DNA from 3 places in the Sporosarcina sp. FA15 genome. Region 1 is predicted to be linked to each of the others. Evidence: riboswitches for the same ligand, from Rfam matches in the RefSeq annotation. Region 1 holds a riboswitch; each other region holds the start of a gene.

Region 1 (11,070 bases):
TGATTCGGTTGTTTGTACAATGGTGTGCTAATAATGAAGTGAACCCGCATGAGTTATATAGCCGTGCACACCCAGACCAACAAGAAAATGAGACAATGAAGAAAATAGTTGAGGAAGCTAAATTTGAAGAAGAAATCGACATTGATAACGAAACAATGCTGGATGTCCTACAACTTTTCGGCAATGATGATCTTGCTTTTATCCTAACAGATGAAATCGAACGTCTTTCAAAAAAGCAAAAATAACACATACTATCTGAAAGTTGTCAAAAAAGGGATTTGTTTTTTTACTTTTACCCTATTCTACTATATACTATTATTTAGTTCGACATCCGTAATAAAAGGGAGAGATTAGATTGGTAAAGAGTATGCCGCTGCGTTCAGAAGTAAAGACAGAAGAAACATGGAATCTGCAAGACCTTTTCAAAACAGAAGAGGAATATGATGCTGCGATAATTGAATTGGTAAAAGAAGTCGATGCATTTGCCGAAAAATTCAATGGCAACATTAGAGATGCTAAATCAGTAATAGAGGCATTGGAAGGCTTTGCGGCTGTTTATGAAAAAGTGGTTCCTGTTGGCACGTATACGAGTTTGTCATCAAGTACAGACCAAACGGATGACGAAGCACAAATGCGCTCAAGCAAGTTTGGTTCCACTGCCGCAAAAATAAACAGCAAACTATCATTTGTCAACAGTCAACTTTCTGAATTACCCATTGATGTTTTGGAAGATGCAATGAAACAGTCAGGTGATTTTAAAAATTACTTGGAGAAATTGATTCGCAAAAAAGAGTACCAATTGCATCCTGAAGTTGAGAAAACTTTAGCTGCCTTCTCTTCCACATTCGCCGGGCCATATGGCTTGTATAACACGACAAAAATGGTGGATATGGCATTTGATGATTTCGAAGTCGACGGGAAAAGTTATCCGTTAAGCTATGTGTCCTTCGAAGGTGACTGGGAGGGCGAAACGGATACCGCCAAACGCCGTGCTGCATTCGATGCATTCTCAGCTAAGTTAAAAGACTATCAACATACAACTGCAAAAACATATGACATGCATTTACAAACGGAAAAAACAACAGCTGACCTAAGAGGGTATAATTCGATTTTCGATTACTTATTGTTCACCCAAGAAGTCGATAAGTCCATGTATGACCGTCAAATTGATTTAATCACAAAAGAACTTGCACCTCACATGCGGAAGTACGCGAAACTTCTGCAAAAAGTCCATGGACTTGATAAAATGACGTTTGCCGACTTGAAAATCTCGCTTGATCCAACATACGAACCAAAAATCACCGTAGATGAATCGAAGAAATATATTGATGATGCCCTTGCTATAATGGGTACTGATTACATGGAGATGGTGGATCGTTCATACAAAGAACGATGGATTGATTTCGCTCAAAACAAAGGTAAATCAACAGGAGCATTCTGTTCCAGCCCTTATGGCAACCATCCATATATCCTTATTTCATGGACAGGTAGTATGAATGATGTATTCGTCTTAGCTCATGAATTAGGGCATGCGGGTCATTTCTACAATGCAAATCGAGAGCAAAACGTATTCAATGCACGCCCATCACTATATTTCATCGAAGCACCTTCGACGATGAATGAAATGCTCGTGGCTAACCACCTATTAGAAAACTCAAATGATCCGAAATTCAAGCGTTGGGTTATTTCATCAATCGTTGCACGCACGTACTACCATAACTTTGTAACGCACTTACTAGAAGCTGCCTACCAACGAAAAGTCTATGAACGCATTGACGCAGGCGGAAGTGTCAACGCCGGTGTATTGAACAACTTGAAACGCGGCGTGCTTGAAGAGTTCTGGGGAGATGATGTGGAGATTAATGAAGGCGCGGAACTTACATGGATGCGTCAGCCACACTACTACATGGGCTTGTATCCATACACATACAGTGCTGGACTCACAATCTCCACTCAAGTATCTAAACGTGTCCTTGAAGAAGGTCAGCCTGCTGTCGATGAATGGCTCGAAGTATTGAAAGCTGGTGGTACAAAATCCCCTGCTGAACTGTCAAAAATGGCAGGTGTCGATATTACAACAGAAAAACCATTGCGTGACACAATCGCTTATATCGGTGATTTGATTGATCAGCTAGTTGTGTTGACGGAAGAAATTGAGGCAAACGAAACGGCTAACGTTTCACAATAAAACAAAAGCGCAAATGCCTGTTCAGAGGCGCTTGAGTCTAGACGTGAAATATCAGCTTTCGCAGGTTATCCACTGTACAAGATTTTATAATTTCCTAGGCAGGAAGAACAAAAAAGCTGACGAAACCGTAATGGTCTCGTCAGCTTTTTGACGTTGTTAATTAGATTTTACTTCATCCACTCTGGTTTACCAAAGCCTTCAAAATCTGAATCAATTACTTTTTCAAATTCTGCTGATTCTACTATTTCAATAATATCTTTAGCAAATTGCTTATCAATGTTTTCCGTTTTTACAGCAACTACGTTTCTGTATATATCAAGCATGTCCTCTAGTGCTAGCGCATCTAATAAATTCATACTTGCAGCCAAGGCAAAGTTTCCAGGAACTGCCGCTAAATCAGTACCGTCAACTGAACGTGGAAGCTGACCCGCTTCGATTGGCTGAAACACCAAGTTCTTCTTATTCATTGTTACATCTTTTTCAGATACTTTTAGCACTTCTGCATTTGGATCTAATTCAATTAGACCTTCATCCTGTAACACTAAAAGGGCGCGGGCTCCATTAACAGGATCGTTTGGAATGGTAACTTTTGCTCCATCCTCAATAGCTTCAATTGTCTTGAATTTATTCGAATAAATGCCCATTGGAGCTGTTGGTACGATAATAAGTGGTGATAATTCAGCTTCCGTTTCTTTAACGACATTTTCTAAATAAGTCGTGTTTTGGAACAGGTTTGCATCAATATCGCCACTTGCCAGTGCATTGTTCGGCTGAATATAATCACTAAACTCAATTAGTTCAACTTTATATCCCTTTTCTTCAAGTCCAGGAATAATCGCCTTTTTCAACATATCACTATATGGTCCAGCGGTTGCACCAATTTTCACAGATTTGTCATCCGAAGCTTTTTCTTTGCCACCACAAGCAGCTAGTGCGGTTCCAACTACAAGTACTAATACAACTAATAGAAACTTTTTCATAATTTTCTCTCTCCCCATCATCGTTTATCAATTACTTTTGAAATCCGATCTCCTGCAAACTGAATTACTTGTACAAATAGTATTAATATCACCACGGTCACTACCATTATTGTATTGTCGTAACGATAGTAGCCGAATCGAATTGCTAAATCCCCGATTCCGCCACCACCAACAACACCAGCCATTGCTGAATAGGCGACTAAACTAATTACTGTAAGTGTCACGCCTTGAATAATACTTGTTTTTGCTTCAGGCAATAGTACATCTTTGATAATCATCCACGGAGTTGCACCAACAGCGATTGCAGCTTCGATAACACCTTTATCAATCTCTCTTAGTGAAGTCTCCACAATTCTTGCGAAAAAAGGGATTGCTGCCGCAGATAATGAAACACTAGCAGCCCCAGGGCCAATCGGAGTACCTACTATTAAAATCGTTAAAGGGATTAACGCGACGAGTAAAATAATAAACGGCACAGAACGGACCATATTGACGATAAAGCCAATAACTGAGTTCAATGCCCGATTTTCTAAAAATAAGCCTTTATCGGTAGTGAACAGCAAAATCCCTAGCGGAAGCCCAATAACAAGTGCGATAACGAGAGAAATACTTATCATATAAAGTGTTTCCCCAAATGCTTTTGTAATATCAGGCATTAACTCTATAACGTGTTGTAAATCAATTCCCATTGTCAATTACCTCCACTTGAGCAGCTCGTGATGACATATAGGCAATTGCCTTTTCTATTTCGTCATCCTCGCCTTTTAGTTCCATCAGGAAAGTACCGAGTGGCCTTTCTTGAATATATTCAATGGAGCCGTGTAGGAAATTACCTTGTATAGTAAATTGCTGCACAGTATCTGAGATAATTCCATCGCCTGCGACATCACCTTTAAACATGACTTTGACCAGTTTGCCCGTGCACTTGCTCAAAATTATTGACGGCACATCAAATGACACAACACTACTAATAAATTCTTTCGTCAATTCTTCTTGAGGATCTGAAAATATATCATATACTTGTCCTTCTTCAATCACTTTTCCATCTTGCATAATTGCCATGCGATCACAAATTTCTTTCACGACATTCATCTCGTGTGTTATTAGAACGATTGTAATCTGTAATTCTTTATTTATTTTCTTCAACAGCCTTAAAATAGATAGCGTCGTATTTGGATCTAATGCAGATGTTGCTTCATCACACAGTAACACTGAAGGATTATTCGCTAGTGCTCGGGCAATACCTACCCGCTGCTTCTGGCCACCACTCAGCTGCGCAGGATAAACATCCCGTTTATCCGAGAGGCCAACCATTTCTAGTAAGTCCGTTACCCGAGCGTTTATTTTATTGGCAGGCGTTTTGGCTGCCCGTAAAGCAAATGCTATATTTTCATATACTGTCTTTTGGCTGATTAAATAAAAGTGTTGAAAAATCATTCCTATTTTCAGACGTGCCTGACGGAGATTATTCCCCCGTAACTTCATCAAATTTAATCCATCTACTAAGATCGTTCCGCTCGTTGGTTTTTCCAACAAATTTAGACAACGGATAAGAGAACTCTTCCCTGCACCTGAGTAACCTACGATTCCGAAAATTTCTCCTGTGTTAATGTCGAGTGAGACATTATCAACACCAGTCACGATTCTCTCTTTTGTTTTGTATACTTTTGATACGTTTTGAATTTGAATCATGCAATTCTCCTCTTTCTATAAATAGAAGTACGAAATCTCAGATGTCTGACCATATAAAAATGCTTCTCTCATATATGAAAGAAGCACCGAAAATAAAAAGGTTTCAGCTCATCTTTCAGAATGAAATTCACTCTGTAGGAGTTAGCACCTTCCTTACATTACGCAAGGGGTTGCTGGACGTCATCGGGCCTATCCCTCAGTCTCTCTTGATAAGTACCATTATGTAATTATTTTGATTGATAAGTTTCATATTAGTATGTCTCAATAAGATTGTCAACATAATATGTTCTGATATATAACAATTTATTATCATTTTCATTTCATTCCATGTATACTGACAATAAGAAAAGCGGAAGGCGCCGTCTAGACGCGACAGGCATAAGTCGATCCAGGGGAAGGCAGTCTAAGAGCGCGACGTCCTGTCGCAACGACTGCATACCTGCATCCTTGCAGGCACGACGTGGCGCTCTTTGCCACATAGCTGGATTGCTTTCAAGGAACCTAGCCTAAGTACGCCGCGTCCTGCGGCAATGGCTAGGTGACCCACTTCCTGTGGGCCTCCGAGCGGCTGGCTCCTGGAGCTAGACAATAAGAAAAGCGCAAGCGCCTTGGTAGACCCGACAAGCGCTGGAGTCTAGATACTGCTCCAAGTGAAAAACTTATACTATCTTACTCTTTTACACTAAAGATTGGATTACATAGAAGAGAGGTTATTACATGGCACTATCAAATCGACTCAAGAACCTACCACCGCACTTTTTCGCATCACTTGTTCGAAACGTACAAGAAGCACTTTCTGAAGGACGCGACGTTATTAACTTGGGGCGTGGAAATCCCGATCAACCGACACCTCCACATATTATAAAAGCACTCCAAGAAGCAGTCGAAGATCCAACAACACATGGATACTCCCCTTTCAGAGGGACTGCCGAATTAAAACAGGCTGTTGCTGACTTTTATAAACGAGAATACGATGTTCATATTGATCCTAAAACAGAGGTAGCGATTCTATTTGGAACAAAACCTGGATTGGTCGAGTTACCCCTCGCGATTATGAACGAAGATGAATTACTTTTATTGCCGGATCCGGGATATCCCGATTATTTATCGAGTGTAAGCTTAGCCAATATTAAATACGATTTAATGCCATTACTTGCAGAAAACGATTTTTTACCTGATTACTCTGCTCTTTCCGATGAACAAAAGAAGCAAGCAAAATTAATGTATTTGAACTATCCAAATAACCCAACAAGCGCAACAGCCACACTTCCATTTTTCGAAGAAACGATTGCTTTGGCAAAAGACAATGATATTGCAATTTTGCATGACTTTGCCTATGGTGGAATCGGTTTTGACGGTGCGAAACCTGTCAGTTTCCTGCAAGCAGAAGGTGCAAAAGAAGTTGGAATTGAAATGTACACATTGTCAAAAACGTATAATATGGCGGGATGGCGGGTCGGTTTTGCCATCGGTAATGCCGATATTATCGAAGCAATCAGCTTATTGCAGGATCATTTATTCATAGATATATTCCCAGCAATTCAGCGCGCAGCAACAGAGGCATTATCGGGAAGCCAGGATTGTGTGGATGAGCTCGTTTCACTTTACGAAAGCCGCCGGAATGTCTTAATTTCCGAATGTAAACGAATCGGTTGGGATGTCATCGCGCCCGCTGCATCTTTCTTCGCTTGGTTACCTGTACCAGAAGGATATACAAGCGAATCATTCACCAAGTTACTATTAGACAAAGCAGACATTGCCGTAGCACCGGGCCATGCTTTTGGAAGGTATGGTGAAGGATATATACGTGTTGGCTTATTGGAAAGTGAAGACCGTTTAAAAGAAGCAGTTGCACGAATTGAAAAACTCGATATTTTTTCACGATAAAATAATTTAATTTGAATTTCATATCAAAAAAGCCAGGAGTTTTCTATTCTTGGCTTTTTTGACATGAAATATTCTTAGTTCGTTAGAAACATTGAAAAGAGCGAATATCATTTGGACTTATCACATGATGGATCCAGCCACGCCTTCTTCTCTGTACTTTCCAGCTAGTTATTGTGATTGTTTGTGTCATATTTATCTTCTAGTTTCGGAATTAATTTTTCCCATATCAGATATTTTCATATAAATTTCGATCAACTATGTGATTCAGATTTCCTATAAAGATCACACCTTTTTCATTTCAAGCTAAATCCAATCTGTATAGAATCTGCAATTCTCTTGTAGCCGATCTCTTGGTAGATTTTATTTGCTGTCGGATTCATCAAATCAGTGTAAAGCACACAAAAATCATATTTTTTTAGAAGTTCCTTTGTTCCAGCTGCTACCATCGTCCGCGCGTAGCCTTTCTTTCGCTCTTCCTTTGGTGTAAATACAAGGGAGACAGTTACGCCATGATTTGTCGGTCGGGCTTTTTTCATCATGGAAACTACTTTGCCATTATCCTCCCACAAAAATACTTCCTGTTCGGCTACAAATGATGCAACTCGACTTTTCACATCTTCCACTGCTGTTAGCGGAAGTCCTGCATCTTCCTCAAACAAGTTGAACCACATCTCAATGAGTGAACAATCATCCGTATTTGCCAAACGCCAAGAGCCTGGACTGTGTTCAAGTGTTTCATCTATATTATCTAATCGATACAATCCCTGGTCCATCATCAATTGAGGATACACACTTGTTTTCACTTCCCATTTCTTACTGAAGAGGAATGCCCACGGTTTTAAACCTATGATGGAACTAATTTCAATTTTAAGTTCCAATAGGTTTCTTATTAACAAATCCATACATTCTTCCAAACGGCTTTCATCCGTAAAAATTAGGTTTAACGGATGTGGATAGGTCATTTGAAATAAGGCTAGCACCTGCCCCTCCTCTTCAATCGTCGCCATAAACGGCTTCTCGTATCGGCCAGCTTTAATTGCCTGCAATACACCGAAAAAAAGACTGTATACATCTTCCCTTTTACCTAAAACAGGTTCAGCTTTCAATGCAAATTTTTGCACATCTTGATAACGTCTAAACTCCATCCCCACACCCCATTCACATAAAAATAATAAACATCGAAATATTATAACAATTCTACCACATTTAACCTATATGCTGTGACTCTGATTGAAATCCATTGGTTAGTGGAAAGCTCTCCTTATTGCACTGGAAATTATAAAGCTTCCCTGGGGATAATCTGCAAATTGGCCTAGAATGTTGCCACAGGTTGTGTTGTACTAAGGCTGCGTTCTTCTGTTACAGGCGCTTCCTCTTTTTTTTTTGCAAATAAACGTCAAAGTGAGCTGAAAATAATGCCTGTCTTCTGTCCAAAAATGTTATTGGAGGAGCCAACCCCTGATCACCTTGTAAATTGCCAGGAATGCGGCCTTTATGAACAAGGGACACGGATGGTATGGGGTGAAGGTAATCCAGCGGCCCCGATTATGATTATTCTTGACAATCCCGGAGCACGTGAAGATCGTGAAGCCGAGTCATTTGTTTGTGGAACGCGGCAAACGCTACAAGAAGTTGCAAATGAAGCTGGCTTGAAAATAGATGATCTGTATGTCACTTTTATACTAAAAAGGAAGCCCGTTCGAGCATACGACAAAGAATTAGTACGTCAAATTTGTATGAGGCATTTAGAACAGCAGCTTACAGAAAAAAAGCCTACTCTCATTCTTTGTTTAGGAAATGTAGCCGTTCAGTCTTTTTTTCAAAATCCTGAAGCCGAAGTGAAGTCAATGCGGAGTAGTTGGCACGATATACGTGGATTCCAAACAGCGGTCGCCTACCATCCACTTGCAGTTAGACGACGTCCAAACTTACGTAACTTATTTTTGGAGGACTTGACTTTCGTTGCGGATCGCTTTCATTCTTTAGACCTCTAGCTACGATATGAAGTTTTTGTAATCCAATATTACTATTAGAAAAATATTTATGTTTGATAAATTAATCAGATATGGTAGATAGAATTCAAAAAAACAGGACACACAATTAAGCATGTCCTGTTACCAACTCAGATATTTGGTTGTTTTGAAGTATTCAATATTTCTAGTTCTTCTTTACTTCCAACGTGATCAAGTTCTTTATTTTTTTCAATTTCATGCATGTCAAGAACGTGTTGGGTAGGTGGGATTAATAGACTTATTACAATAATTGTCACTCCAGAAAAAATCACACCTGAGAAAACAGGCGTTAGCCACAATTCGCCCAACAAGCCCAAAAACCCATCCGATTGAATTTTCGGCCCAGGAACGTGAGTAAGTGACGTAATAATATAATATACGAGTCCAACAGATATACTTGCCCATACAGCCGGAGTACTTACCCGCTTCCAAAATGGGCCTAAAACGATTGGCCAGAACAATGTAACAAATACAACATCCCATGCTAAATAGGCTAAATCAATAACTTTTTGAGCACTTAGCGCCAGGATTAAACCTAACAATGCACTTGCAAGAATCACCATTCTTGAAAAAAACAATAGTTTTTTCGGATCAGGATTCTTATTAATAAAATCTAAATAAATATTTTTAGTAACAATTCCTGAGGTTGCTACATAACATGCCGCAACAGTTGACATACCCATCGCCGCCATCGCTGTTAAAAAGATAGCAGATAAAATAGGTGGGAAATAACCTTGTGCAAAAACAAGCATCAATGTTTCCGGATTGGAACTGTTCGGATAAATAGATTTAAATGCTTCCCCTAACATTCCAGGTATCCAACTAATAGCGATGATTACTGAACCTGCAATAATCATACTCAGCTGTGCGACACGCGGACTTTTTGCCGCTGCAACACGCTGACCTAAATCCACTGCGGGAATATCACCAAGAGCTAAAACTAAATAGAGTGTCCAGAATTCAACTCCACCTCTACTAAATAATTCATTTACATTCCACCAATCAGGGTTAAATGTAACATCGGGATAATAGAATAAAACAAATATAGTTATCCCGAGGATTCCCGCTACCGCTAGTGCCCCTTGAACAATTTCAGTGTAAGCGACAGCCCATAAGCCTCCAATAACGGAGTAGAGTGCCGTTAACGAAACAAATAATAGTGCGGCTGGAAGGAAATCGATTTGGAAAAGTTGTTGGATAATATAAGTACCCCCAACAGTGAGAGCCGCGGCATTGAAAATACCAAATGCTACCGCCATCACGATTCCCGTGTATGCTCCTAATCTTTTACTACCATATCTCAATCCGTAGTAGTCCGCTAGTGTCCATCCTCTTAATCTTCTTAGGGGCTTAGTCCAGATTAATGCCCCTAAAATCATACATGTACCTAGGCCGCCCATTGTTGCGGACCCTTCAAAGCCTCCACTTGTATAACCTGAGCCGACAGCAGCAAAAAAGAATGGAGCTGCTAATAACGCGGCAATTAAACTCCCAGTTACAACAGATAACGGCATACTCCAGCCCGCCACAATTAAATCTTCGGCAGTTTTGACGCGCTTATATCCTTTATAGCCAATGTAATAAATAAAAACTAAATATACACAAAATACGACGATATTCATCAATTCAAGTGCTCCTCATCTATCTTTTATCCGTTCATAACTACTCCACCGTTTGGAGTTAGTATTTGACCTGTATAAAAATCCGCATTTTCTGATGCTAAAAATAACACAGTTTTGGCGATTTCCTCAGGTTGTGCCAAGCGCTTTAGTGGATATTTCGCTGACTCTTCCGCGATATAGTTTTCACCGAACGCTTCGAGGATGCCAGTATGTGTTCCACTAGGCGCTACAGCGTTGACCAATATATTCGGTGCCAACTCTCTTGCCAAAGCTTTGGTAAAAGCATTAATACCGCCTTTTGCCGCTGAATAATGGGTAAATTCTTCACACCCTAGACTTCCTATATCTGAAGAGATGTTAATAATTTTACCTTTATTTTTTTCCTTCATTCTTTTCGCCGCTTCTCGGCAATTATAAAAGTTTCCGTAAAGATGAACCTTTATCATTTTGTCCCACTGCTCATCAGTTAAATCTGTAATAGGAGCATTCTGTGCAAACCCGGCATTGTTGACAAGAATATCAATTGCTCCTAGCTGGTTGTCCATATACTGAAACATATCCTGCACTTGTTTAGAGTCAGATACATCCGCACAATATTTTAGTGCATTCACGCCATGGTCCTTCGCTTGTAGACGAACTGTTTCCGCCTCTTGATCGCTGCCAATATAGTTTATTAGAATATTTGCTCC
Region 2 (11,070 bases), 390 kb from region 1:
GTCAGTTTATGCTCGTCTACCTTCACACCGTCTGTCATGAAATATTTTTTCATAAGATCACTATGTTCACGTGATGCTGTGAAAATATCTGTCATGATGACACCTTTAGCTTTCAACTCTTCAGATAAAAACAAGTAAGCTGGTGTGTTGTTGTGCTGTACATAAATACTGTTCTGTTGCTCTTTATCAACAAGTGCACGCGCTTCTTCAGAAAGCTCGTCCAAGGAAGCATACACAGTACTCTCTACCGTATGGGCAGGGAATTCCGTAAAGTTCCATTTGTCAATTTTCGTTTTATCTGGTCTTGGCATTGGAAGCTGTTCCGCTCTCACTAATGCGTCTGCGCGGAAATCCGCCATCCAATCTGCTTCATTCATCTTAGCGGAATAGGAACGGACGTCCTGTTCGGTTAATGCCAACTTTGTTTCAACCGTCATTTTGAATCGTCCTCCTTTCTTAAACTTCCTGCCCGACAGTTTCGTCTTCGATGCCAAGTTCTTCTTTAATCCAGTCATATCCTTGTTCTTCAAGTTTATGTGCTAATTCAGCTCCACCGGATTTAACAACTTTACCTTGCATCATAACGTGAACTTTGTCTGGTGTAATATAGTCAAGAAGACGTTGGTAATGAGTGATGATTAGGCAACCAAAATCTTCGCCACGCATTTCGTTGATGCCTTTTGAAACAACTTTCAATGCATCGATATCAAGACCGGAGTCAATTTCATCAAGCACTGCAAATTTAGGCTTCAACATTGTAAGCTGAAGAATTTCGTTACGTTTCTTTTCTCCACCTGAGAAACCTTCGTTTAAGTAACGTGTAGCCATGTCTTCGTCCATTTCAAGGAATTCCATTTTGCTGTCGAGTTCACGGATGAATTTCATCAATGAAATTTCGTCGCCTTCTTCACGTTTAGCATTGATTGCAGAACGAAGGAAGTCAGCGTTTGTTACGCCTGTAATTTCGCTTGGATATTGCATGCCAAGGAAGATACCCGCTCTAGCGCGCTCGTCCACTGCCATTTCAAGTACATCTTCACCATCAAGTTTGATTGTGCCAGATGTCACAACATATTTGGGATGCCCCATAATCGCTTGCGCGAGTGTAGATTTACCTGTACCATTTGGACCCATGATTGCATGGATCTCATTTGTATTAATCGTCAAATCGACGCCTTTCAATATTTCCTTGCCTTCAATTTCAACGTGAAGGTCTTTAATTTCTAAAGTAGCCATTCCAATACCTCCAATATATTAAAGATGAACGGATATCCATTCTCAATTTAGTATCATTCTAATCTTAACGTAATAAGCATTGCCTTGCAAATCATTGAGAATCGTTTCATTTGAAAGGAATGCCCTTAATTCAAGACTTGTATGCATACATTCTTCTAGACTTCGCTCATTTTCAATTATCCAGTTTTAATGAGAAACCACACAATTCAAAAAACCGGCACGTAATGTACCGGTTCAAACTCGAATTATTAGTATTGATCTGGCTCTAAATTTGTTTTAGTATCGTCACTATCCGTGAATCTGTCAACGATAATAGCGAGTGCGCCATCACCTGTGACGTTCGTTGCTGTTCCGAAGCTGTCTTGTGCCATATAAAGTGCAATCATAAGTGCAACCATCGTCTGATCAAAACCTAGCATCGAAACGAGTAGTCCAGTTGCCGCTACTACTGCACCTCCTGGGACTCCAGGAGCTGCAATCATTGCAACACCTAGCATGAAGATGAATGGAAGATAATCACTGAATTCAACTGGCATTCCATTCATAAGCATGACACCGATTGAACATGATACAAGTGTGATTGTACTTCCCGATAGGTGAATTGTCGCGAAAAGTGGAATCGTGAAATCAGTCACCTTGTCCGACGCACCTGTTTTACGTGCTTGACTTAACGTAACCGGGATAGTCGCTGCAGACGATTGTGTCCCTAGTGCAGTGAAATAGGCAGGTGCCATCGTTTTCATCAAGAAAAACGGATTGCGTTTTGAAAGAGAACCAGCAATCGTATATTGAATCGTTAGCATGATGAAATGAAGAACGATAATCATAACGAATACCAGCGCAAACACGGAAAGAACCTTCGCAACTTCACCGGTATATGTCATATTTAGAAAAATCCCGAAAATATGGAATGGTAACAGCGGAATGATAACGAATGCAATCACCTTTTCTATTAGAACATTCAATTCCTCGAATACAGAGAGCATTGCCTTACTACCAATGGATGCCATACCTATACCTAGTACGAATGCGAGAAGGAGCGCTGACATAACACCCATAATCGGTGTCATTTCAAGTTCAAAAAAGGATTCCGCGGCAGCTCGACCTGCTTTTTCTACCTTGCCGTCTCCAAGACTTCCGATAAATCCTGGCAATAATGCTGTTGCCGAAAAATATGCAATAATACCAGCTACAATTGTAGATATATATGCAAATGCTGTTGCCAATCCAAGGAGCTTACCAGATCCCTTGCCAAGCTTAGCGATTCCGGGCGTGATGAACGCAATAATGATTAGAGGCACTATAAAGTTCAGGAAACCTCCAAAAATCATATTAAATGTTGCGGCAAGACTGACAAACCAGTCCGTAAAGGCTGCTCCGATTGTCGGTATCTTCGGTAGAAGTACACCGAGTACAATTGCTAATCCAATGGCAATAACGATACGCCATATTAGACCAATTTTGAACTTCAAAACCATATCCCCCTATGATAAATATATGTATTTAAGAGACAACAATACCATAATATTTTTGCTATTGGAACATCTATTTGTGATTAACATCTATTGGAAAAAAGAAAACTCCACCGAGTTCAAAATCTTCGGCGGAGTTTTCTTCATACTTATTTTACCGGAACGACTGTGCCATCCCATTCTTTTAAAATAAAGTCTTGAATTTCTTTTGACTTCAATACTTCAATCAAAGCTTTGATCGAATCTTTATCTTCATCACCTTTTCTTACAGCGATGATATTTACATAAGGTGAATCCGCGTCTTCGATAGCAATAGAATCTTTAATCGGATTTAAACCCGCATCGATTGCAAAGTTCGAGTTGATCAGCAATGCATCGCCTTCATCATTTGAGTAAAGCTGCGGCATTAATCCCGGCTCATAGTTTGCGTCAAATTTGATGTTTTTAGGGTTTTCAACGATATCTTTCAGTTCAGCAGCTGTTTTATCTATACTTTCGTCAAGTTTGATAAGCCCTTTTGATTCAAGCATCGCAAGCACTCGTCCGTGATCAGAAATAGAGCTACTCATTAAAATCGTCGCACCATCTGGAAGTTCATCAAGTGATTTATACTTTTTCGAATAAACGCCGATTGGCTCAATATGAATGCCGCCTGCATTTACAAAGTCATATCCCGCATCTTCAATTTGTAATTCGAGATAAGGAATATGCTGAAAGTAGTTTGCATCGAGTTCGCTGGATTCAAGATCTTTATTCGGCAACACATAGTCTTGATATGTTTCGATTTGAAGGTCATAACCTTTTTCCTTCAACAATGGTTTTGCTTGTTCTAGAATGATCGAATGCGGTGTATTGGAAGCTCCGACAACAATCTTAGTTGTTTCTTTTTCGCCTACATTATTGCTGCCGCTAGTGTTTTTTGTTCCGCAAGCTGCAAGCGCGAGTATCAGTACTGCTAATAAAACACCTGTTAGAAATTTCTTCATTTCATAATCTCCCTTTTTTCTAAGATGACAATCTAGGTGATGGGTAAAGATAGTTGTCCACTTTCATCATCAAATCACTTCACAGGAATGACGTCGCCGCCCCACTCTTCGAGAATGAAGTCTTGGATTTCTTTCGATTTCAACACGTCAACCAAAATCTTAATTGCTTCAGTATTTTCATCGCCTTCTCTTACTGTGATGATGTTTGCATATGGCGACTCTGTCTCTTCAATCGCGATAGAATCGTCAAGTGGATTCAAACCTGCATCGATTGCATAGTTTGCGTTGATAACTACTGCATCGCCTTCATCATTTTTATACAATTGTGGTAAAAGTGATGGTTCGTAATTCGCATCAAATTCCAGATTTTTAGGGTTGTCAACAATGTCTTTCACTTCAGCTGTTACTTTATCTACTCCGTCAGCCAATTTGATTAACCCAGCCGACTCTAACAAAGATAGGACACGGCCATGTTCAGCTACTGAGTTACTAAAAATAATAACTGCACCGTCTGGAAGTTCATCAATTGATTTATATTTCGTCGAGTAAACAGCCATCGGTTCGATATGGATAGCTCCTGCATTCGCAAACTTATAACCGTGGTCAATTACTTGTTGATCTAAATAAGGAATGTGCTGGAAGAAGTTCGCATCCAATTCGCCTGATTCTAGATCTTTATTTGGCAAAATATAGTCTTGGTATGTTTCAATGACAAGTTCAATTCCTTTTTCTTTCAATATCGGTGCTGCCTTTTCTAAAATGATTGCGTGCGGTGTGTTAGATGCACCAATGACAATTTCCGTTTCTTCAACAGTTTCTTTGTCAGCTTTGTCTTCCCCACTTGTACTTTTATCATCGCTGTCATTTTTCGCTCCGCAAGCTACCAATGCCAATACAAGTACTGCTAATACTATTCCCCCTAAAAGCTTTTTCATGATTTTTTCTCCCCTTTTTCTATGTTTTATATAATTTACAGGCTAGGCCTGATATTACTGTACTAACTATTATCTCTTGTCGAATTTCCTCACCGCAAAATCCCCGATGAATTGAATGATGAAAACGATAATTAAAATAAGGATTGTTGCAGCAAGTGTAACGTCTTCCCGGCTACGCTGGAATCCATCTAAGTATGCAAGAGTCCCAAGTCCACCTGCTCCGATAATCCCAGCCATAGCAGTGTACCCGACGAGTGCAATCGCTGTTACAGTAATTCCTGAAATAAGTGCAGGCATCGATTCCGGTATAAGAACTTTAAAAATAATCGTTCTCGTTTTCGCTCCCATTGACTTCGAAGCTTCAATTACACCTTTATCAATTTCCTGTAATGCAATCAACACCATTCTTGCATAAAACGGAGCCGCTCCAATAATAAGTGCCGGCATCGCTGCATCCGGTCCGCGGATTGTACCAAGAAGAAATTTCGTAAACGGAATAAGTAAAATGATTAATATGATAAACGGAATGGATCTAAAAATATTGACGAATGCTCCTGATATAATATTGACCAACTTATTCGACCAAAGTTGACCGGGACTAGATAGGAAGAGTAAAATTCCAAGTCCTAACCCAATAACTAAAGTGAACAATGTAGAAACCGCAGTCATATAGAGTGTTTCCACTGTTGCTTCCCACATTTTAGTCCAGTCGACATTCGGAAAAAGGTTTTCAATCATTACCGATCACCTCCGTCTGAACATCATTTTCATTGAGGTATTGAATTGCTTCCTCAATGATTGAGGAATCTCCAAGCAACTGAAGTATCAGTGTGCCGTATGCCCCGCCATGTGTATGGGATATGTTTCCCTGCACGATATTCACATCGACAGTGAATTTCCGAATAAGACTTGCGAGGACAGGTTGTTCTGTCCGCTCCCCTACAAATACAAGCTTGATAAGCGTGCCGGCAGGAAATTCTTCCTTAATATGCGCCATTGCCTGCTTCGCCTCCACGGGTTCCGTCACTTGAGAGACAAACCGCTTTGTGATCGGTTCCTTCGGTGATTGGAACACATCCAGGACATCTCCCAACTCAACAACTTTCCCTGCCTCCATAACTGCAACTCTGTGGCAAATTTTCCGGATAACGTGCATTTCATGTGTGATAAGCACAATTGTCAGTCCAAGTCGTTCATTAATTCCTGTTAGAAGGTCTAGTATTGAATCCGTTGTTTCTGGATCAAGGGCTGAAGTCGCTTCGTCACAAAGAAGGACTTCAGGGTCGTTTGCAAGCGCACGAGCAATCCCTACGCGCTGTTTCTGACCTCCAGACAATTCGGATGGATATGCATTTTCGCGACCAGCCAAACCAACTAATTCAATCAGTTCCGCCACTTTCTTATCACGCTCGGCTTTTCGTACACCCGCGATTTCAAGAGGGAAAGCGATATTCTCCTTCACTGTTCTAGACCACAGTAAGTTAAAGTGTTGGAAAATCATACTCACTTTTTGTCGTGCTTCCCTTAGCTCTTTCCCTTTAATTGCTGATATTTCTAGACTTCCTATTTTAACGCTACCTGACGTTGGCATTTCAAGACCGTTCAGTAGTCGAATCAACGTACTTTTTCCTGCCCCACTATAGCCGATGACTCCAAAAATCTCACCGTCAGTAATTTCAAGCGATACATTTTCGACTGCTGAAATACTGCCTGGCCCTTCACCGTATCGTTTATTTATATCCGTTAAATAAATCATTTTTTTCACCTCAGAAAAATTGTTTTGTTACTAATTTGGTCTAGCTTCAGGCGCCACCCCCTCGGGTCACAAGGCAGTTCGCTGTGGTGGCTTAGGTACGCCCCCTTCGCAATCTGACTTGTGCCTGTCGGGGCTGAGCGGCGCCTTCCGCTTTTCAATACAAAAAAGCCTTCCTGCAGACGGGCAGAAAGGCTTGACGTTATCGAAAATAAACGTTGTCCAATCTCTCATCTTTCAAAGCGTATGCTTTGTGTGACTTGGCACCATTTCACTTACGTGACGGTTGCCGGGCTTCGCAGGGCACTATCCCTCCACCTCTCTTAATAAGAGTGACCTATTCAATTGAATGTTAAGACGAAGTATATCAAAGTTCCATATCTATTGTCAATCTATTTCTTCAAGTAGATACGGTACTGATTGAAATGCATAAATTTTATGGGTTAAAACGCCATCCTTTTGTATAAGAAGGCAAGGAACGCTTTCGATTTCATAGTCAATTGCAATATTTTGTACGTAATTCAAATCTGCTTTCCCGATTGGTATTCCCGGTCTCATGACGGTAATAACTTCCATCATTTTAGATGCGACTGCACAAGTTCCACACATTGGTGTATATAAATAAAACGCTGCCACTGAAGACTCTTTCAAAGCCATCTCCCATTGTTCGCGTGTCCAAGTTTCCATTAATTCTACATCCTTTAAATTAGAAATTCCGGTCTGATTTTAAAATCCGCACCTTGTAGTATTGTAGCCAACACTTTGTATGGGGTCGTCTCCACTTCCCGATAAACCTTTTCTGTGTACAAATGGATTGCTGCCGGGAACTCTCTTTTGAATAAAACACGGGTCTTTTCTCCATCTTCATCCGCATCAACGAAGACAAATAGTTCATGTTCTTCGTAAGGTGCAAGCAATTCTTCAAGCCGATAAGGACTTACTGTGCCGTTCGTACAAATAATTTCGACAGGCTCAACAAGTATTCGTGCCAAACGTTTCTTATCCGAACCGCCCTCGACGATAATTACTCTTTCATCCGACACAAGAAGCCCCTCCTTCGCTCTTTTTTATATAAAGATGCAAAAAACGCCGAAAAAGTACCGGCGCCTTGTCTTAGTTATTCTCCGACAGTCATTTTTTCATACGCTTCAGCTGACATAAGTTCATCCAGTTCAGAAACATTTGAAGGTTCAACAACGATCATCCATGCATTTTCATACGGTGATTCATTGACAAATTCAGGGCTGTCTTCAAGTCCTTCATTCACTTCAATTACTTTTCCGCTGATTGGTGCATAAAGTTCTGATACTGTCTTAACAGATTCAACGCTTCCGAAAGGCTCGTCCGCTTTGATGTCATCTCCGACAGATGGAAGTTCAACGAATACGATATCGCCTAGTTCAGATTGTGCAAAGTGAGTAATACCGATGCGGTAGTTACCACCTTCGTCTTTTACCCATTCATGCTCTTCAGAATAACGCAGATCTTTTGGTGTGCTCATTCCGTATCCCTCCAAATAAATAGTTTCATTCTCTTCAATTCTGTCATATTTCTCGAATAAAGACAAGATAGGAAATCAGTTAGTCCATACTTTGTCGAACTCTTCTTCCTTGAATCCGACAGTCACCTTACCATCACCGAAGACAATTGGTCTCTTAATCAACATACCGTCAGATGACAGCAAGCTAATTTTCTCTTCATCTGTCATTGTGAGCAATTTGTCTTTCAAGTTTAGCTCTCTATATTTCGTCCCACTAACGTTGAAAAACTTTTTCAACTCCAAATCCGATGCCGCAATCATTTTGCCAAGTTCTTCTACTGAAGGAGGAGCTTCCGCTATGTTCACTTCCTGAAAGTCCAAGTTGTTCGTCTCAAGCCATTTTTTTGCTTTCCTGCATGTCCCGCACTTTGGATAACCGTAATAAACTAATCCCATACCGCAACGCCTCCATTTTCGCCATTATAACAGAAAAAACACCTTGGCGCCTATTGGTACCTGGACGTCAAAGTGAGATCGGTAATTTTACTTCATTAAACAATCAAGTCTCTCGATTAATTATTGACTTGCATAATACGATAGCGAGCAGGGCTTGAAAACCGCTATAACCCTTTACTATTTTCGGCCCGCTTTCGGCGAATTAATTACGATATTATTACCGTGGGGCAGGTGCTTTGAAAGAATAGAAAAGATGACTTTCTATAGAGATTGTAAGTGCCCGAAGATGCAATTTCGGGCACTCTCGTACGTTGTACATTTCGTTCTTTGCTTACTTTTGCAAAGATTATGTGATGTCTTATAGGAAATTGACACTTCCTTAAAATAAATATGGAGATACTATAGAGAAGGATTGAGCGGTCAAAATTATATCTTTGACCGCTTATCTTTAGGTGAGAAGCTAGCCATTCTTTCGTCCAAAAAAGCTTCGGCACTTCTTGTATCAATGTCTTTCGAGAGCGGCAAATGAACAAAAACCATGCGATTACCGAAAGAATAAGTAGGGATGCGACAGAGTCGCATCCCTACTTATCAATACATCTCGATAATGGTATTGAAATTGTTCAATTCAAAGCGATACAAAAACAACTACACGTAACGCCCAGTGTGTGATCAAGGTAATTTTAATCTACAGACGTGTTATACGATATACTTCTCCGCTTCGATTAGCTTAACTGAAGCTTCGCGTTTTTTAGCGATGATATTATACGGATTCGAGCGAGTCAATTTACGCAGCGCTGAAATCATCATGCGTTGATTATCACCATCGACAGCCGCAAGAAGTGTTTCTTTTGCATCTCTTTCAATCTCTTCAAATGCTTCTTGGCAGAAGATTTGTGTGTAAAGGATTTTCTGTTGCGCTTTTTCTTCTCCGCTGCGTGCAATTGCTTTTTCTGTACGTAGAAGTGCAGACTCCATCGCAAAAACATTATTAGCGATATCTGCAATATTTACAAGTACCTCTTGCTCTGCTTCAAGCTTCGTGCCAAAACGTTGTGCAGCAAGACCAGCAGCAAGCAAACCGATTTTCTTAGCATTTTTCACAAGTGCTTTTTCTTGTGCAAGTGCTTCGTCACCGATTTCTTCAGGCATCATCATAAGAAGTTCTTCTTGAAGTGCTTGCGCCTGTTGAAGCAATGGCAATTCGCCCTTCATTGCTTTTTTCAGGAATGTACCTGGTACTAGCAGACGGTTGATTTCATTCGTCCCTTCAAAAATACGATTGATGCGTGAATCACGATAAATGCGCTCTACTTCATATTCTTGCATGAAGCCGTATCCGCCGTGAAGCTGAACTGCTTCGTCAACGATGTAATCCAATACCTCAGATCCCACGACTTTATTGATAGAACATTCGATTGCGTATTCTGCGATTGCTGCCGCAATTGCTTTACCATCTTTTTGCTCTTCAAGACTCAACTGGCTTTGACGCTCTTCAAAGTAACCAACTGTACGGTAAATCAAGCTTTCAGCCGCGTACAGTTTAGATGCCATTGTTGATAGTTTTTGTTTCGTCAAGTTGAATGAAGAAATTGGTGTTTTGAACTGTTGACGTTGATTTGTATAAGTAATTGCAAGCTCAAGCGCACGTTTAGATCCGCCCATTGTGCCGACTCCTAATTTGTAGCGACCGATATTCAAGATATTAAATGCAATAATATGCCCGCGACCGATTTCACCTAGCAAATTTTCAACTGGTACTACTGCGTCTTGTAAGATTAGCGTACGAGTAGATGAAGATTTGATACCCATCTTTTTCTCTTCGGCTCCGACAGATACACCTGGGAATTCTTTTTCAACAATAAAAGCAGAGAACTTATCGCCATCGATTTTCGCGTAAACAACAAAAATATCTGCAAATCCTGCGTTCGTAATCCACTGTTTTTCACCATTTAAGATGTAGTGTGTTCCAGCAGCATTCAATTTCGCATTTGTTTTCGCACCCAATGCATCAGAACCAGAGCCTGGCTCAGTTAGTGCATATGCAGAGATTTTGTCACCTGATACAGAGTTTGGCAAGTACTTTTTCTTTTGTTCTTCATTTCCGAAAAGTACGATTGGTAGGGTTCCGATACCAACGTGTGCGCCATGAGTAATCGAGAATCCGCCTGCTACGGACATCTTTTCAGAGATAAGTGCAGACGCAATTTTGTCGAGTCCAAGACCACCATATTCTTCTGGTACATCCGCTCCTAGAAGTCCAAGATCCCCCGCAGTTTTCAGTAGTCTTACAGAGTGCTCGAATTCATGGTTTTCAAGATTTTCGACAACAGGTTGAACTTCATTTTTCACGTAGTCTTCTGCTGTTTTCGCAATCATTTTCTGTTCATCAGTAAAATCTTCAGGCGTAAATACACGGTTTGCTTCAATGTCTTCCGTTAGAAAAGCTCCACCTTTAATCAGTTCGTTTGTTTTTAATTCAGTCAATGTTGTTTCCTCCTTTTAATCTTAAGGGTTTATATGTCCACTATTAATATAAAATTCACTGGTTTGTTTACTAGATAGTCAGCACTTAATAAATAGAATGTTCTTCCTACACCGCTTTGTCGCTTGGTGATGGCCTCACGCAATAAGCCCGCCAGAAGAGCATTGTCGGTCTGATTGCTTCGGCTCACACTTGTCGCTCCTTCGCTAGAATTGTTCGTTATACTGGTGAGGTATATCACCTAGTTAATTCTAAATAAGTGGTGCC
Region 3 (11,070 bases), 310 kb from region 1:
ATCCGCCAATTCCTCTTTGTCTGTTAGTAAATGAGGGTGAACGATTGCCCCATCATTTCTATCAAATAAGAATGGGTAGCCTCCAAATCCAAATTCACTTTTGGATACACTATCAGTAATATTTCCCAAACTAATGTCTACCCCAATAACACCAACAAGTGAATTGTTTCGTTTCATCGCTTTAGATGCCGTAATAACATATCCACCTGACGCTGCATCGACATATGGATTCGACCATACAACTTTGTCTGGTTGGTCGCTAGCTGCTGTATACCATACGCGGCTAGTCGGATCAAATCCATCGATAACGAGATGGGGAACAAATTTGGTATATTTGTTTTCGAATCCAAAATACATTAAATCCGTATCCGTCATTTGTCCCATATAATCATTAAAGACCTTTTCGATGCCTCGACTTAATTCGCTATCACTTCCAGTGCCATACTGCGTCTCTATAAATGATGTGACTTCCGGATTTTCGGTAAGCAAATATAGCGTTTTTTCATATTGCAACATACTGTTTTCAATCGATCGACTCATCTCCTGCACGGCAACTTCACTTTGATTTATAAGTACATTTTCCGTTTGCTTTTGCATTTGAAGATTAACGAACAAGTTTACTACCGTAAGGATAATGAAAAATAACGCTATTACACTGACAATAATTTTTGCTTTAATCGATTTCATTTCACTTACCTCCTTCTACTTTGATTCGACATACTTCACTCATAAATTCTGACCTCATTAGACTATATTTTTGATTATAGTCTAATAGTCACTAGAATGATAGAATATTTTAAATAATATAATGTATTTCGACTTATTAAATATACGCAAAATAAAAAACGCCATTCTCTGGCGTTTTAAATGCTTACTTAATACGTTGTAAATGTTTCGTACAATTAAACAGCTCGCATAGGTTTCGATCTTCTTGCAGTTTAATAATAGTGACTGATGTGTTTTCCAGATCCATAGCTAAATCCTTGTAAGGGACAAGCTCTTTTATCAATCGACCAATAAATCCTCCATGACTGACGACTAAGATTCGTTTATCTGGATGCAATTCTTTTATTTCCTCTATGAAATTAAGTCCGCGTGAAATAATTTCTTCCTGCGGTTCGAAACCGAGTTCCAGCTGTCTCCATGAGTGCCCCCATTTTTTTACTCGCTCCATTTCCGTCAATCCTTCAACCAGGCCACCCCCTGATTCCCGCAAGCGATTGTCCGATAAGAGACGGATATCAGGCATACTGTCCGCGATGATTTCAGCTGTTTTTGCAGCACGAATTAAAGGACTTGTGTAGATGACATCCCATTGTTCACCAGAAAGTCTTTGAGCTACACCGTGTGCCATCTCAATTCCTTCATCATCAAGTGGGACATCAGTACTTCCTTGTGCCCTTCCTTCTTTATTCCACGCGGTAACGCCATGTCGTACAAACCCAATTATCGTAATCGTAAACACCTCCCTCTTCACATTTACTCACAAACCATTTCCAAGTATTCCCTATACGACATACCCTAGCGACCTTAGAACATTATTCATAAATGATTCCGTATATAAGTATACTTCCTCGCGCTCTGGTTCCTGATAAACGTCATGGTACAGCCGTTTCCATTGCTTATATTGAAACTCAGAAAGTTCCTGTCGGATAAACCATTTCTTAGCAAGCACTATGTCTGTTATTTTATCCTCTTCCGCAATATGCATAAGCACTGGGATATCATGAACACTTCTTTCGCTCTGCGCAACCAATTTCATGAATGATTGTAACTCTTTATACCAGGCTACGGTGAATTCATCGTTATAAAAGTCATCTTGCTTAGCTTCTTCATATAAATCACTATTGCGTGTTAACATCTCAATGTCAATTTCATGATTCAATTTCATGGATGACGAGAATTTTGTCAATACGTTCGAAAATTTAGGTGGCTGATGACGCAATGCTAGCCATGGGGAACTAAAAACAGCCCCTGCGCATTCAATTTTCTTTCGCTGTAAAAGACGCATTACGAAGGTGGCACCTATTCCATGTCCAATAATGAACAAAGGTAAATTATCATCGAGACCGACCGCTATTAATTTTTCCACAAATTTAGCGTAGGCATCAAATTGTTCATCGTGAATTTTTCCGACACCTTCCGCCCCGTGTCCAGGTAAATCTCCTGTCACGACATGAAAACCGCTGTTTCTTAGTTTCTGAATAAGCCATGCATTTCTACTATGATGTTCGTACACATTATGGACGATGGCCACGACAGCTTTTGGTGGCCCTTCCGCTTCCCATTTCCACATGGTCATCTTCCCCTCATCTATCTAGTTCTTTTATCTATATATTTCCCTATTTATCTACAATAAAAACCTAATCTTTGTTACGATAATTATACACTACCTAAAGAAAAGAGGAGAGCATCATGATTTATCCTTATAAAGGAAAAACGCCTGTAATTGATCCGTCCGTTTTCATTGGCGACTTCACGACGATTTCAGGTGATGTGACAATTGGTCCTGAATCGACAATTTGGTTTAATACCGTAATCCGGGGTGACGTATCTCCAACAATTATTGGACGTAAAGTAAATATTCAAGACTTATGCTGCCTTCATCAAAGCCCAAAGTTTCCGCTTATTCTTGAAGATGAGGTGACAATTGGGCACCAAGTAACGTTACATAGTTGTACGGTAAAAAAAGGAGCGCTTATCGGTATGGGTTCCATTGTTTTGGACGGTGCTGAAATTGGCGAAGGGGCATTCATTGGCGCAGGCAGTCTCGTGCCGCCTGGTAAGAAGATTCCCCCGAATACGCTAGCACTCGGGTCGCCAGCAAAAGTCGTGCGTGAGCTGAATGACGACGATCGTGCGGACATGGAACGGATTGTTCAGGAGTATGCCGAAAAAGGGCAGTATTACAAGAGTTTACAACAGTAATAAAAGAGCTGCCTTTGAAGGCAGCTCTTATTTTTTTATAAATAAAAAGATTACTAAACCAATTAACACAAATAACGCAACAACCCCAACCAGTAGTAACAAACCTATTAAACTCATAGCCCGACGCTCTCTCCTCTCCGATCAGGTTTCACTTTATAACAATTGTATCATTTGTTTATAGCTCCTGTGATGAGAGTGTACGACAGATTCGCTACACTCTATGACGCCCGCTAAATCAAACATCCTAAACAGAAAAAACACCAAAAAACAGGGAAATCCTGCCTTTCAGTGTTTACACTACATTATTTCCCTGCTAACTCTTTCAATGCATCAGCTTTATCCGTTTGTTCCCACGGTAGATCAATGTCTGTACGGCCGAAGTGACCGTATGCAGCTGTTTGTTTATAAATTGGGCGGCGCAGATCAAGCATTTTGATGATGCCTGCTGGACGAAGGTCAAACAGTCCACGCGTAAGCTCAACAAGTTTACTTTCCTCGACTGTGCCTGTTCCAAATGTATCGATAGAAATCGATACAGGTTGTGCAACACCGATTGCATAAGCAAGTTGCACTTCACATCGATCTGCAAGTCCTGCAGCGACAATGTTCTTCGCAACATAACGTGCCGCATATGAAGCCGAGCGGTCCACTTTCGTCGCATCTTTCCCAGAAAACGCACCGCCGCCATGACGCGCATAACCACCGTACGTGTCAACGATGATTTTACGGCCAGTAAGACCTGCATCTCCTTGAGGTCCCCCTATTACGAAGCGGCCAGTTGGGTTGATGAAGTACTTCGTGTCTTCATCGATTAAATCAGTTGGTACAACCGGGTTTATGACGAATTCTTTAATATCACGCTGAATTTGCTCAAGTGTTATTTCAGGGTGATGTTGCGCTGAAATAACAATTGTATCGATGCGTACTGGTTTATTGTTTTCATCATATTCAACAGTCACTTGTGTTTTTCCATCCGGACGCAGATACGTAAGGGTTTCATCTTTGCGTACTTGTGCAAGTCGGAATGATAATTTATGAGCTAGGCTAATTGGTAACGGCATCAGTTCCGGTGTTTCATTACAAGCGTAACCGAACATCAAACCTTGGTCACCAGCTCCAATTGCTTCAAGTTCATCATCTGTCATCGAACCTTCACGCGCTTCAAGTGCCTGGTCAACGCCTGCAGCGATGTCGGCTGATTGTTCATCGATCGCAGTCAAAACTGCAGATGTTTCCCAATCAAATCCGTATTTCGCGCGTACATAACCAATTTCTTTAACAGTTTCACGCACAACTTTCGGGATATCGACATATGTTGTCGTCGTAATTTCTCCTGCAACGAGGACAAGTCCTGTTGTAATTGTCGTTTCACATGCAACACGTGCATTTGGATCTTCTGCCAATATAGCATCTAGAATAGCATCCGAAATTTGGTCACACATTTTGTCCGGGTGTCCTTCAGTTACCGATTCTGAAGTAAATAGTCGGCGATTTGTCATGTTATTTCCTCCTTATATCCTACGAGATTGATACGGTACTCATATGTCCCATGTAGAGTCTTTTCTAAATGAAAAGACTACAAGCCATTGCGAGCTCTATACACGAGGATTAAGGGCGATATCATATAAAAAGCCCTTCGCTCACGTAATAATACATGAGGAAAGGCATGATTTCATAAGCACCTTTCACTCTTATCATACAAGGACTGTGCCTTGCTACAGGTTTGGCACCTTCGCGCAGACAAAACGTCTGTGCAGGTTGCCGGGTTTCATAGGGCCTGACCCCTCCACCAGCTCGGGATAAGAGTATCCGTTCAACTATATATGCTACGAAAAATCTTGTTGCATGTCAAATCTTTTTACCCATTTTGCGTATAAATCCTTGAGGTTTGAATTAGTATAGATTATTATTCTTAATGTGTTATACTAATTCAATAATGTGATGACACCCAATTGATTGGGACTATATGCAAAGGACGGTACATACTTATGATATCTGCGAAAATTAGTGATGACCTCAACAAACTTCTTTCTGGGAAAAATGTAAAAGTTCAACTTTCAGTTCCACAACTTGTTGAAAAAGCGATTTCACGTGGTGAAGCTCAATTGACATCAGACGGAGCGGTTACAGCTCAGACAGGCAAATATACAGGTCGTTCACCTAAGGACAAATACATTGTTGAGGAAGCGTCCTCCAAAGACAAAATCGATTGGGGCAACGTCAATCGTCCAATCTCTTCTGAAATTTTCGATTCATTATATAATAAAGTAATTACTCATTTGAGAACAAAAGACGAACTGTTCGTCTTCAAAGGTTTTGCAGGCGCAGATCCAGCTTCACGACTATCCATTCAAGTTGTGAATGAATTTGCATGGCATAACCTGTTTGTTCACAACTTGTTCATCCGCCCAACTGAAGAAGAACTAGTACAACATGAATCACAATTTACAATCGTTTCGGCTCCTTCATTTAAAGCTGATCCTGTGGTCGATGGTACGAATTCAGAGACATTCATTATCGTATCAATGGAAAAACGTATTGTTCTTATCGGTGGAACTGAATACGCTGGCGAAATGAAAAAATCAATCTTCTCAATCATGAACTACTTACTTCCTGAAAATGGAATTATGCCGATGCACTGTTCGGCAAACGTTGGTGAAGACGGTGATGTTGCCCTATTCTTCGGTCTTTCTGGAACAGGTAAAACAACACTTTCGGCAGATGCAAACCGTAAATTAATCGGCGATGACGAGCATGGCTGGTCTGACACTGGTGTCTTCAATATCGAAGGCGGTTGCTATGCAAAATGTATTAATTTATCACAAGAAAAAGAACCTGAAATTTTTGGTGCAATTCGTTTTGGTTCCGTACTAGAAAACGTTGTCGTCGATCCGGAAACACGCATTCCTGACTACGATGATGGTTCATTAACTGAAAACACGCGTGCAGCTTATCCTATCCAAGCAATTGATAACATCGTTGACCCTTCTGTTGCTGGTCATCCGAAAACGATTGTATTCTTAACGGCAGATGCGTTTGGCGTGCTACCTCCAATCTCGAAGTTAACAAAAGAACAAGCAATGTATCACTTCCTAAGCGGGTTCACTTCGAAGCTTGCCGGAACTGAGCGTGGTATCACATCACCTGAAGCAACGTTCTCAACGTGCTTCGGTTCACCTTTCCTTCCACTTCCAGCGACAGTATACGCTGAAATGCTTGGGAAGAAAATTGATGAACATGATGCACAAGTATTCCTTGTTAACACAGGCTGGACTGGCGGCGTCTACGGCGTTGGTAAACGTATGGATCTTAAATACACACGCACTATGGTACAGGCAGCTCTTGCTGGAGAATTGAACAACATTGAAACAGAAACTAACGGCGTATTCGGCCTCGAAATGCCTACATTCATTGAAGGTGTTCCAACAGAAGTGTTGAACCCGCGCAATGCATGGGCAGACGGCGAAGCATACGATGTAAAAGCAAATGAATTGGCAAACATGTTCCATGAAAACTTTAAAAAATTCGGTATGGTTTCTGAAGAGATTACGCTTAAAGGCGGACCGATTGCATAATTTTCAAATTAAACAGTGTAGCACATTGAATGTGCTACACTGTTTTTTTGTACCTGGGATTTGTAATTGTAAAAATGGAGTTGTAACTGCAACTTATTTCGTCTAATTGCAAATTTGGCGTTTTAATTGCAAACCCGTACTTCTAATTGCAACTTCATTTTATTCAAAATACCATTCACTCCCCTTGTCTTCTCATCCAACCACATAAATCGCGAACAAGTTGTGCATTCATGACAGGCGGTATGAAGTGTGTATACTCAGGGAAATACCATGTCTCATATACTTTTTTATGTTCACGCAGTGCGTTTTCCAGCAAAACTGCTTGTTGAAATGACACGTTCTCGTCGATCATGCCATGAATGATGAGTACGGGAGCATCAATTTCATCCACGCGGAACAGCGCCGTACGGTTTCTGTATTCATCCGGCATGTTATTCGGTGTCCCGCCGATAACTCTTTTCATCATCCGCCGCATATCTTTCCGTTCTTTATATGTAAATACGATATCGGATACGCCAGACCATGTAACTACCGACGTAATATCTTCACGTAAAATTGCTGTCCAAAGAGCCATTATACCGCCCCGTGAAAATGCAAACAAGTGAATTTTTTCCACGTTTGTCTTCGAATTTTGCTTCAGCACATCAACGGCATTCACCGCATCCTGACGATCGGCCCCAGCAAACTCATCCCGTCCCTCGCCTCCACGGTTCCCCCGATAATAAGGAGCGAAGACAACAAATCCTTGCGAAGCAAACTGTGCAATTCGGGCAGGACGAACCATACCGATATGCTGCATGCCCCCTCGCAAATAGATGATGCCTTCGTAGTTCCCTTCTGTAATTGGTTCTGCCATGAGTCCCTTCACTTTTAACCCATCTGAAAAATATGTAATTTCTTCAAGCGAAACATGTGGATTTGGAGACGGATAGGGCCTTCTATGAATAATCGTACCATCATGACTCATGCTCTTCCACCCACTTTCTTAATGTTTCCATGCCCGTGTTTTTCATAAGGAAACTCAATTCTTCACACTGGTCAAGCTCTTCATTAGTCATCCACATAGCTCCTTCTGTTTCGTAAAGGGCTGGATGCTCATCGATTTCCGCAACTTTCCCTGTGAATACAGCTTTGCAAAATGTACTATTACTTCGAACGACATACTCTGCAAATTGCACAAGATCCGTAATTTTCACACCTGTTTCTTCAATCGTTTCGCGTATAACTGCCTCCTCGATCGTTTCTCCATGCTCTGCTTTACCACCTGGAAACTCAACGCCTCGAACTAAATGTCGAGTCAGTAACCATTTACCATTATGTTTGAGGATAACAAGGACATGCCGAGCTGGCATTCCAAATTGGTTTTCTCCGAAAGTCAGCTCAACACGACCACCATTAACATCATTGAAAATAAGCATTGCACTCACGTCCTTTCAACCAGTGTAGCGAAGGACAGCAATCCTTTCAACGAAAATACGGAAGCTTTTCGATAAATCGCTTCGACTTATCATCTGTAAATTCATGAATGAGCGCATAGATCTTCATCGTACGTTGATCGACGTTGAAATTGTTCCGACCATAATGATAGGGCAAAAACGGTAAATGTGACCTAAGGAAGTTTCGGAATTCGAGTTCATCTATCTGACTAAATAACCGATGAAAAACAGGAACATACTGACTTTCTACATTAACCTCATATTCCCACGGTGAATCATCTGGGTAATGGTATACTTGCTGATTTACGACAGAAACGTACATTTTGTATTTCTCCATGCTACACCATCCTTTTTTCTTTTTAGCATGGCTTAGTATGAAAAAAGCATGCATCCCCTTTTACTGGAGATACATGCTTTACCGCAATTTACGCTTGTACGTCAACCGAAGCTCCCTTATGAGGATGGGCTGCAACAGACTGATTAGATAAACTTTTCAACATATCTGTTGCCGCTGCAGTATTCATTGCAAGTGCATTATTTAACACACTCAACTGAACAGTCGATTGCAAACTTCTCAATTGACTTGCCATGATGGAGCTCATATCCATTTGCCATCACTCCTTCCACAAGCTTATTATCGGCATTTTTCTAGTATTTTTAATAAAAAATGATTACTTGTTATCTTCACCCAGGAATGCATTCAGCATCCATTGATGTTTTTCGATACTTTGATATGTCGCGTTCAACAAATCTTCCGTCATATCGTCGCCATCTTTCGCAGCCAGCTGCATGCCTTTTTTCAACGATTTCATAATTTCACCGAAATCATTTACGACAGTTTTCACCATGCTGTCTTCTTTTTCATCTCCCGTTGCTTCTTTCACAACAGATTGTTCAAGATGTTCTTTCAGCGTCGCTACAGGATCTCCGCCAAGTGTCAAAATACGTTCTGCGATTTCATCCATATGTAACGTCGCTTCATTATAAAGTTCTTCAAACTTTACATGTAACGTGAAGAAATGATGACCTTTAACATACCAGTGATAGTTATGGAGCTTCGCATACATAACCGACCATGTAGAAACTTGGACATTCAATTCATTAATAAGTTCTTTCGACATATAAATCTCTCCCCTTATTGTTAAATATAATTCATCTCTCTGTTAATTTACCACCGAAGCATCTACAATAAACATCGAGGCATTAATAAGGAGTTTTTTAAATGAAAAAGATTTTAATTGGCTTTATTAAACTATATCAAAAAGTAATTTCACCCCTTACACCACCTTCATGCCGTTTCTATCCCACTTGTTCTCACTATGGGATTGAGGCAGTCGAAAAGCATGGAGCACTAAAAGGTTCATGGCTTGCGGTACGTCGAATTTCAAAATGCCATCCGTTCCACGAGGGTGGATTTGATCCTGTACCAGACAATGATATGCATAAAAAGTGATCTTTTTAGATAGAACGGTTTGACATAATTGTCGAGCCGTTTTTTTCGATTAAAAGAAATTCGCTTATTTAGTTGCCAAATTAGAAACACTCTTGTATGATAAAAAAGTCAGTTGCACAAATCGGAATGATTACTATTAATAATACGGAGGATATATCTAATGAATAAGAAACTTTTTTTCATCATGTCATTACTAACAATTATGCTACTTAGTGCTTGTGGCGCTAAATCCACAGAAAACTCGGAAACTGGGACAGAGAAATTGTCTATTTATACAACAGTATACCCGCTTCAATACTTTACAGAACGAATCGGCGGCGACTACGTCGATGTGAAATCCATCTATCCTGCTGGCGCGGATGAACATACTTTTGATCCTACACAAAAAGATATGATGGGACTCGCGGACTCGGATTTGTTTTTCTATATAGGACTCGGCCTTGAAGGTTTTGTGGAAAATGCAGAAAAAACCATGAAAAACGAACATGTAAAAATGGTTGCAACAGCAGAGGCAATTCCTGATGAGATGCTAGACGAAGGTCATAGTGATGAAGGTCACGACGAAGATGCTGAACATGATGAACATGGACACGAAGGTCATGATCATGGGGGAATTGATCCCCATGTATGGATCTCACCACTGCTTAGTGTCGAACTTGCAACTTCTATCAAAGATGCATTGATTGCATCAAAACCTGAAATGAAAGACGAATTCGAGAAGAACTTTGAACAACTGAAAGTAGAACTAGTCGAACTCGATAGCAAATTCAAAGAGATGGCTTCCACTGTCCCTTCCAAAACGTTCTTTGTTTCACATGCATCATTTGGTTATCTAGCCGATTCATATGGACTGGAACAAGTCGCGATTGCGGGACTGAACTCACAAAGCGAGCCGTCACAAAAGCAATTAGCACAAATTGTCAAAGAGGCAAAAAATCACAACATCCACTATGTACTTTTTGAACAGAATGTATCATCTAAACTAACTAATGTCGTGCGGAAAGAAATTGGTGCTGAATCACTCATGCTCCACAATCTTGGCGTATTGACAGTGGATGATGTAAAAAACAACGAAGACTATTTTTCTTTGATGGAACAAAACATTGAAACGCTGAAGAAAGCGTTAAGTGGAAAGTAAATGAAGAAAGGTTGTCCCGTATACCAGATTTAATCTGGTATATGGAACAGCCTTTTTGTTTTTGCTGTGACAGTTTGGAGTTGCCCTTACAGTTTAATCATTTGACATGACAGTTAGCGCAATTGCCCTTACAGATTGATGACTTGCCATGACAGTCCAGAGTTGCCCTCACAGTTTAATCTGTTGCCAGGACAGTTCAAGCAATTGCCCTTACAGATTGATGACTTGCCATGAAAGTCCAAAGTTGCCCTCACAGTTTAATCTGTTGCCAGGACAGTTAACGCAATTGCCCTTACAGATTGATGACTTGCCGTGACAGTCCAAAGTTGCCCTCACAGTTTAATCTGTTGCCAGGACAGTTCAAGCAATTGTCCTTACAGTTTGAGGAGTTGCCAGGACAGTTCAGAGTTACCCTCACAGTTTAATCTGTTGCCAGGACAGTTCAAGCAATTGTCCTTACAGATTGATGAGTTGCCGTGACAGTTTGACTTTAATTTCGACTTCAACCTTACTCCAAATCCACTGACTCTTTCAATTTTC

Evidence for each region. Region 1 has a riboswitch for S-adenosylmethionine ahead of ACP8HG_RS01675 (methionine ABC transporter ATP-binding protein). Riboswitches for the same ligand answer to the same signal wherever they lie in the genome.
Region 2: another riboswitch for S-adenosylmethionine. It lies ahead of ACP8HG_RS21810 (methionine ABC transporter ATP-binding protein); the one in region 1 lies ahead of ACP8HG_RS01675 (methionine ABC transporter ATP-binding protein).
Region 3: another riboswitch for S-adenosylmethionine. It lies ahead of metK (methionine adenosyltransferase); the one in region 1 lies ahead of ACP8HG_RS01675 (methionine ABC transporter ATP-binding protein).

The regions. Positions count from the first base shown of each region.
Region 1 is NZ_CP188818.1:322,050-333,119, reverse strand. Features, by position in the region: gene ACP8HG_RS01695 (hypothetical protein) at 1-245, shown strand, start outside; gene pepF (oligoendopeptidase F) at 356-2,188, shown strand; gene ACP8HG_RS01685 (MetQ/NlpA family ABC transporter substrate-binding protein) at 2,356-3,168, opposite strand; gene ACP8HG_RS01680 (methionine ABC transporter permease) at 3,186-3,857, opposite strand; gene ACP8HG_RS01675 (methionine ABC transporter ATP-binding protein) at 3,847-4,860, opposite strand; SAM riboswitch class I at 4,966-5,076, opposite strand; gene ACP8HG_RS01670 (pyridoxal phosphate-dependent aminotransferase) at 5,578-6,747, shown strand; gene ACP8HG_RS01665 (GNAT family N-acetyltransferase) at 7,041-7,892, opposite strand; gene ACP8HG_RS01660 (uracil-DNA glycosylase) at 8,259-8,741, shown strand; gene ACP8HG_RS01655 (sodium:solute symporter family protein) at 8,870-10,381, opposite strand; gene ACP8HG_RS01650 (SDR family NAD(P)-dependent oxidoreductase) at 10,408-11,070, opposite strand, start outside.
Region 2 is NZ_CP188818.1:4,551,497-4,562,566, reverse strand. Features, by position in the region: gene sufD (Fe-S cluster assembly protein SufD) at 1-437, opposite strand, end outside; gene sufC (Fe-S cluster assembly ATPase SufC) at 457-1,236, opposite strand; gene ACP8HG_RS21830 (dicarboxylate/amino acid:cation symporter) at 1,485-2,708, opposite strand; gene ACP8HG_RS21825 (MetQ/NlpA family ABC transporter substrate-binding protein) at 2,858-3,694, opposite strand; gene ACP8HG_RS21820 (MetQ/NlpA family ABC transporter substrate-binding protein) at 3,769-4,629, opposite strand; gene ACP8HG_RS21815 (methionine ABC transporter permease) at 4,699-5,367, opposite strand; gene ACP8HG_RS21810 (methionine ABC transporter ATP-binding protein) at 5,360-6,385, opposite strand; SAM riboswitch class I at 6,610-6,715, opposite strand; gene ACP8HG_RS21805 (thioredoxin family protein) at 6,770-7,069, opposite strand; gene ACP8HG_RS21800 (toprim domain-containing protein) at 7,084-7,425, opposite strand; gene gcvH (glycine cleavage system protein GcvH) at 7,500-7,883, opposite strand; gene ACP8HG_RS21790 (arsenate reductase family protein) at 7,959-8,318, opposite strand; gene ACP8HG_RS21785 (acyl-CoA dehydrogenase family protein) at 9,018-10,805, opposite strand.
Region 3 is NZ_CP188818.1:16,448-27,517, reverse strand. Features, by position in the region: gene ACP8HG_RS00215 (methyl-accepting chemotaxis protein) at 1-687, opposite strand, end outside; gene ACP8HG_RS00210 (histidine phosphatase family protein) at 872-1,465, opposite strand; gene ACP8HG_RS00205 (alpha/beta hydrolase) at 1,508-2,296, opposite strand; gene ACP8HG_RS00200 (gamma carbonic anhydrase) at 2,416-2,928, shown strand; gene metK (methionine adenosyltransferase) at 3,231-4,427, opposite strand; SAM riboswitch class I at 4,617-4,734, opposite strand; gene pckA (phosphoenolpyruvate carboxykinase (ATP)) at 4,917-6,503, shown strand; gene ACP8HG_RS00185 (alpha/beta hydrolase family protein) at 6,679-7,470, opposite strand; gene ACP8HG_RS00180 (NUDIX domain-containing protein) at 7,460-7,921, opposite strand; gene ACP8HG_RS00175 (transposase) at 7,968-8,276, opposite strand; gene ACP8HG_RS00170 (putative motility protein) at 8,365-8,547, opposite strand; gene ACP8HG_RS00165 (Dps family protein) at 8,611-9,060, opposite strand; gene yidD (membrane protein insertion efficiency factor YidD) at 9,162-9,392, shown strand; gene ACP8HG_RS00155 (metal ABC transporter solute-binding protein, Zn/Mn family) at 9,553-10,530, shown strand; gene ACP8HG_RS00150 (o-succinylbenzoate--CoA ligase) at 11,039-11,070, opposite strand, start outside.